Regions from separate parts of the Variovorax sp. VRV01 genome, predicted to be linked through region 3. Evidence: riboswitches for the same ligand, from Rfam matches in the RefSeq annotation. Region 3 holds a riboswitch; each other region holds the start of a gene.
What was found. A riboswitch is a leader RNA that binds a small molecule or an ion and turns the genes downstream of it on or off. The one in region 3 is predicted to bind glycine.

Region 1 (2,194 bases), on a different contig from region 3:
TCGGATTGTCGAAGGGCGGGATGACGTGGTTCAGGTGCAGCGCGAACGAGCCCTTCGGGATCGGGTTGTCGACGGTGATGGCGGAGTTGTTCTTGAGTGCCGTGTACTGCTCCGGCGGCAGCCATTCGATCATGTCGACCTCGCCGTTGGCGAGCGCATTGGCCTGCGTCTGGGCGTCTTTCAGGATGATCCATTCCATGCGGTCGACGTACACGTTCTTGCCACCCGCCGTGCCCGAAGCTGCCTCGGTGCGCGGCACGTACCTGGTGTTCTTCAGGTAGACCACCTTCTCGCCAGGGCGGTACTCTTCCTTCTTGAAGATGTAGGGACCCGAGCCCGTGGCGTCGTCGATCTGCTTGTCGGCCGGCGTGGCGGCCACGCGCGCCGGCATGATGAACGGCGGATTCGACGAGGGCTTGCTCAACGCATCGAGCACCATGCCGAAGCTGTCCTTGAACACCAGCCTGAAGGTGCTGGCATCGACCGCCTCGGCCTTGTCGAGCGCGGCGTACATCTTCTGGCCCAGCCCGTCGCGCTGGCCCCACCGCTTGAGCGACGCCAGCACGTCTTCCGAGGTGACCGGCTTGCCGTCATGAAACTCCAGGCTCTTGCGCAGCGTGAAGGTCCATGTCTTGCCGTCGGCGCCGGTGGTGTACTTGTCGACCATCTGCGGCTTGACCTTGCCCTGTTCGTCCACGCCGAAGAGCGTGTCGTACACGGCATAGCCGTGGTTGCGCGTGACGAACGCAGTGGTCCAGATCGGGTCGAGAATCTTCAGGTCCGACTGCGGCACCAGGCGCAGCACCTTGCCCGCATCCTGTGCGAACGCGCTTGTTGCAGCGGCGGCGGCAAGCATGGCGCCCGCGACAACGGCTTTCAGGTTTCGTTTCGACAGCATCTTCGGTTCTCCGGTTGAAAAATCGTGAGGAACGGGTTTCGATTCAGGCGCGGTGCGCTCGAACAGAAGTCATGAAGAAGAAGCCTCCGGAAGCGCGCAAAGGCCACCCCGCGCACTGCGCGAGATGCCCCTGCTGTCCTTTGGCCTGAGAGATTCACCATGCACGCTCATCGCGCAAGGCTTGCCCCTTCGGCGGCCGCCCTCGGAGTCCTTTGTATTCAGAACCCCGGGCAGCGCTCTCCAGCGTTGGTCAAGTTGTCCAGTCTTGGGACCTGAGCGTTATGGGCTGTCGCCTTCGGTAATGCACTAACTCGAAGCATCGAGCCGGCATTTCTCCTGGACGTTTTCTTCCAAGCAGAATGCGTGCCACTCGGGCACCCACTCGAACGCGTGTGCTACTGCGGCCCGCCGCAGAAGCTCACCCTTTCGGTGGTCCTGGCGGTGAAGTGAAGGCGCGTGGTGGTGGTGTCGCTGGCTGGCGTGTTCTGCGGCCATTCGCTCTGCAGCCACGTGTACTGCCAGCTGTAGGCCTCGCCTGGCCTGGCGGGTTCGCCGTAGGTGATGCGGAGGCTGCCGCTGCTCTCGTCGTGGCAATGCTTCGACCGCTTGTATTCCTTTTCGCTGAAGCAGGCGCGGATCATCTTCGAGCATGAAAAAGGAATGCCTTCGTATACGGCCCTGGTTGCGTCCTCGAGCGGCACGAAGTCGGCCTTGCTGAACGAAGCGCCGCCGCCCGAATACATCTCCGACACCGTCTGGAGCACGGCCGCGGCCCACCGCCCTTCTGCCAGCGGGTAAAGCGCCGGCGCGAGGGAAATGCGCGCGTCCGCCATGCCGGGGTCCGCTGCTTTCCGCATCAACGCGGCCGCATAGCTGCTGAAGTCGTGCAGGCGGCTGAGCTGCCACGTGCCTGCAATGCGCCTGATGCGCGCCATGGCCAGCGGCTCGCCCGAGAACACCGCGTAGTCCCCTGCCGCCGCGCCGCGCGGCCGGTACAGGCCCAGCGCCTGCGGATCGCAGGGCTGCGGCAACAGCGCGCACAAGCGCGCGCGCCAATCCGCATCCAGCGATTCCGGCTTCTTCACCGCATCGAACAACTGCGCCGACGGCGCGGCGCCCACGTGCCCCGCGAGCAGCAGGACGAGCATCGAGGCGGTGGTGCGAAGAATGGGCAGCAGGTTCATGGACCGGCATGGTAGCCAGCCCGCCCGCAAGTTGCTGCAACCAATTGCGGCGCGGGCGAGCCGATGTTGTAGCCTTCGCCCCACGGCCATCCCGGCCTCGAACGGAGCGAAG
Region 2 (2,194 bases), on a different contig from region 3:
GTGAAGGCGGGGTCGGTCTTGGAGAGCGAGCCGTAGACCTCGTCGGTGGACACGTGCAGGAAGCGGAAGGCGGCCTTCTGTTCGGCCGGCAGCGCGCTCCAGTAGCCGCGCACGGACTCGAGCAGGCGGAAGGTGCCGAGCACGTTGGTCTGCACGAAGTCTTCGGGGCCGTGGATGGAGCGGTCGACGTGTGATTCCGCGGCAAAGTTCACAATGGCCCGCGGTTTGTGCTCGGCCAGCAGGCGATCGACCAGGGCGCTGTCGCCGATGTCGCCCTGCGCGAAGATGTGCCGCGGGTCGCCCTTGAGGGACGCGAGCGTCTCGAGATTGCCGGCGTAGGTCAGTTTGTCGAGATTCACGACAGGCTCGTCGCTCTGCGCCAGCCAGTCGAGTACGAAGTTGGCGCCGATGAAGCCCGCGCCGCCGGTTACCAGGATCATGAGTCTCCCCGAAGTTTCGAATCGATGACAATTATCCCATTGCTCTGAATTGTCAAAATTCATGGTTGGCGGCTTTGCGGCCTCCGCCTACAATCGTTTACTGCAGGAGAGCGAGTAGTACTTACGACTACTCCACCGAAGGCGCAAACTCCCATAAACGCTCAGGTCGGCCGAACGTAACCTTGAAGTTCTTTCAAAGAGTTGCGTGGCATGTACTGCATCAATTGACAGGCCGTCTGGAGAGCCATCGCCCCGCGCGATGCACCGAAGGAGCAAACCCGTTGCAAGGTGCAACAGGTGAATCTCTCAGGTACCAAGGACAGGGGGAGCGGCGACTTGGACGGCGTTCGTCCGGTTGCTCGCTATTGAATCAGTAGCACACCAAGTCCGCCGTTCAAGTGCCCATCTTCAAAAGGTACTTGAAATGCGCGTGATCGTTCTTGGCGCCGGCCTGCTCGGCGTGACTTCGGCTTACTTCCTCCAGCAACTCGGCCACGAGGTGACCGTGATCGACCGGCAGGCCACGCCGGCCGCCGAAACCAGCTTTGCCAACGGCGGGCAGATTTCGGTCAGCCATGCCGAGCCCTGGGCCAACCCGAGCGCTCCGCTCAAGGTGCTGCAATGGCTGGGCAAGGAAGACGCGCCGCTGCTCTTTCGCATCCGCGCCGACATGCGCCAGTGGCTCTGGGGCCTGCAGTTCCTGCGCGAATGCACGCCGGCGCGCACCCGGCACAACATCGAGCAGATCGTGCGACTGGGCACCTACAGCCGCGACGTGCTGCAGCAGCTGCGCCGCGACACCGGCCTGGATTACGACCAGCGCACGCAGGGCATCCTGCACTTCTATACGACGCAAAAGGAGTTCGACGGCGCCCTGGAGCCGGCCGAACAGATGCGCGCGCTCGGCTGCGAGCGGCGGGTGATCTCGGCCGATGAGGCTGTGAAGATCGAGCCCGCCCTCGCCCACATCCGCCCGAAGCTGGCCGGCGCCACTTACACGGCGGAGGACGAGTCCGGCGACGCGAACCTTTTTGCGCGCGAGCTGGCGAAGCGCGCGGCCGCAGCGGGCGTGAAGTTCCTCATGAGCCACACGGTCACGGCGCTGCGCGAGGCCGGCGGCAGCATCGACCATGTCGAAGCCACCGATAGCGAAGGCCGCTTCCAGCGCATCCGCGGCGACGCCTTCGTGCTCGCGATGGGTTCGCTGAGCCCGATCGTTGCCGCGCCGCTGGGCATCCGGCTGCCGATCTATCCGGCCAAGGGCTATTCGGTGACGCTGCCGGTGAAGGACGCCTCCAGGGCGCACCAGGTTTCGCTGACCGATGACGAGTTCAAGCTCGTGTTCTCGCGCTACACCTCGGCCTCGGGCGACCGCCTGCGCATTGCCGGAACGGCCGAGCTCAACGGCTACGACCGCGACCTGAACCGCGTGCGCTGCGAGGCGATCGTGCGGCGCGTCGAAGAACTTTTTCCGGGCGCCGGCGACACCACGCAGGCCCAGTTCTGGACCGGCCTGCGCCCCGCGACACCGAGCAACGTGCCGCTGATCGGCAAGACGAAACTGCCGAACCTGTACCTGAACACCGGCCATGGCACGCTCGGCTGGACGCACGCCTGCGGTTCGGGCAAGTCGATCGCGCGCATCGTGAGCGGGCTCGCGCCCGAGGTGGACTTTGCGTTCACCGGCCTGCCTGCGCCGGCAGCGCGCGTGCTGCAACCGGCCTGAACACAGGCAGGGCTGGGTTCAGTCCTTG
Region 3 (2,194 bases):
CGCGGCACTGTTCGTCATCGGCATGTTCATCGAGACCAGCGCGGCCATCATCGTGCTCGCGCCGATTCTCGCGCCAGTGGCGGTGCACTTCGGCATCGACCCGGTGCACTTCGGGCTCGTCATGGTAGTGAACCTTGCGCTCGGCATGATCACCCCGCCTTTCGGCGTGAACCTGTTCGCCGCCTGCACGGTGGCGCGCATCTCGCTCGACCGGATCGTGAAGTACCTGGTGCCCTTCGTGCTCGTGATCCTGGCCTGCCTGATGGTGATCACTTACGTGCCATGGATATCGCTGGCGCTGCGCGACCTGGTGTACGCCAAGTAGCGGAACGGCGCGAAAAACAAGGAAGAAACGGCAGCCTGTTCGCAGGCTGCTTTTTTTGTGCGGCGGCGCCGCTGTAAGGCAAACGTTTCACGAAGATGTCACCGCTTGCAACGATGCTGCAGCCCTCGATTCCCGAAAGCTGTGGCGCCATGTTTCCCACCAAGACCGACAAGGCACGCGACGAACTCCAGGGCCGCCAGCGCACGCTGAGCCAGCGCGAACGCGCCTTGCTGCTGATGGCCGACGGCCGGCGTTCGCTGACCGATTTCAGCCCGCTGTTCGCAAGCCGGACCGAAGCCGAGCAGGCGATCCAGGCGCTGATGCGCCAGGGCTACCTGCAGGACGCGCAGGCGGTGGCTGCCGCGGCAGCGCAGGCCGTGGCCCCGCCGCCCGCCCCGGTGCCCGCGGCCGACCCGATACGGCTCGCCACCTCGGCCGACAACTTCGACGGCAAGCGATCCCTGGCCACGACGCGCATGTTCCTGTTCGACATCTGCGAGCGCATGTTCGTGCGCCGCGACCCCAGGTTCGCGCTGCAGATGCGCGACGCCCTGCGCGAGGCGCGCGACCGCGGCGCGATGCTGACCATTGCCGCGCTGATGCTCACCGAGGTCGAGAAAGCCGCGGGCGCCGAGCGGGCCGAATCGCTGCGCGAGCGCATCGACCGGCTGCTGCCGCCGGCCGAGACCGTGCACTGAGCCGCAGACCGGACGGCCGCGATCCACTACACTCCCATGGTCAGGAGAGAGCCCCGCCAGCCGGGGCCGCCGAAGGCGCAGGGGTTTCCCGAACGCTCAGGCAAAAGGACTGACACAGCGCTGGCGCATGCCGGCGTTTCCTTGCTGGAGAGAGGCTGTTGCTTGCATCAATGCGATGCACCAGCCCACCGAAGGAGCAAACCCCGATCGTGGGGCGAATCTCTCAGGTAAAGCGGACAGCAGGGGTGGCCCATGGCTCGCGCCATGGAATTCGTCTGCCCCTTTGGAGTGCCCCGTGGCCGCATCCTCCGACGCCTCTTCCGCCGAACAACTCCTGAAGACCCCGCTGTACGGCCTGCACGTGGAGCTCGGCGCCCGCATGGTGCCGTTTGCCGGCTATTCGATGCCGGTGCAGTACCCCGCCGGCCTCATGGCCGAGCACAGGCACACGCGCGATGCGGCCGGCCTGTTCGACATCTCGCACATGGGCCAGCTGCGCCTGGTGGGCCCGGACGCGGCGGCCGCCTTCGAAACCCTGATGCCGGTCGACGTGATCGACCTCGCCGCCGGCAAGCAGCGCTATGGCCTGCTGCTGAACGACGAGGGCGGCATCCTCGACGACCTGATGTTCTTCAACGAGGGCCACGGCTCGATCTTCGTGATCGTCAACGGCGCCTGCAAGGTGGCGGACATCGCCCACATCCAGCAGCAGATCGGCGCACGCTGCGAAGTGCAGCCCATGCCCGACCACGCGCTGCTCGCGCTGCAGGGGCCGCAGGCGGCCACGGTGCTGGCGCGGCTGTCGCCCGGCATCGAGCGCTTCGTGTTCATGACGGGCGGCGCGGTGCAGATCGGCGGCATTCCGGCCTTCGCCACGCGCAGCGGCTACACCGGCGAGGACGGCTTCGAGATCTCGGTGGCCGGCCAGAATGCAGAGGCGCTGGCCCGCCTGCTGCTGGCGCAGCCCGAGGTCAAGCCCATCGGCCTGGGCGCACGCAATTCGCTGCGGCTGGAAGCGGGGCTGTGCCTCTACGGCAACGACATCGACACCGCCACCACGCCGGTCGAGGCCTCGCTGAACTGGGCGATCCAGAAGGTGCGCCGCACGGGCGGCGCGCGCGAAGGCGGCTTCCCCGGCGCGGCCAAAGTCCTGGCCCAGCTCGCCGCCGCC

Region 1: it holds a riboswitch for glycine, as region 3 does, so the genes downstream of both, IB278_RS26735 (ABC transporter substrate-binding protein) here and gcvT (glycine cleavage system aminomethyltransferase GcvT) in region 3, are expected to answer to the same signal.
Region 2: it holds a riboswitch for glycine, as region 3 does, so the genes downstream of both, IB278_RS21475 (D-amino acid dehydrogenase) here and gcvT (glycine cleavage system aminomethyltransferase GcvT) in region 3, are expected to answer to the same signal.

Annotation. Positions count from the first base shown of each region.
Region 1 covers NZ_JACVBS010000018.1:145,511-147,704, forward strand. Annotated here, with positions in the region: gene IB278_RS26735 (ABC transporter substrate-binding protein) at 1-898, opposite strand, end outside; glycine riboswitch at 1,022-1,152, opposite strand; gene IB278_RS26740 (hypothetical protein) at 1,294-2,082, opposite strand.
Region 2 covers NZ_JACVBS010000012.1:128,337-130,530, forward strand. Annotated here, with positions in the region: gene rfbB (dTDP-glucose 4,6-dehydratase) at 1-440, opposite strand, end outside; glycine riboswitch at 534-620, shown strand; glycine riboswitch at 667-773, shown strand; gene IB278_RS21475 (D-amino acid dehydrogenase) at 865-2,166, shown strand; gene IB278_RS21480 (FIST N-terminal domain-containing protein) at 2,185-2,194, opposite strand, start outside.
Region 3 covers NZ_JACVBS010000004.1:371,532-373,725, forward strand. Annotated here, with positions in the region: gene IB278_RS10060 (TRAP transporter large permease) at 1-325, shown strand, start outside; gene IB278_RS10065 (hypothetical protein) at 475-1,023, shown strand; glycine riboswitch at 1,055-1,145, shown strand; glycine riboswitch at 1,158-1,273, shown strand; gene gcvT (glycine cleavage system aminomethyltransferase GcvT) at 1,319-2,194, shown strand, end outside.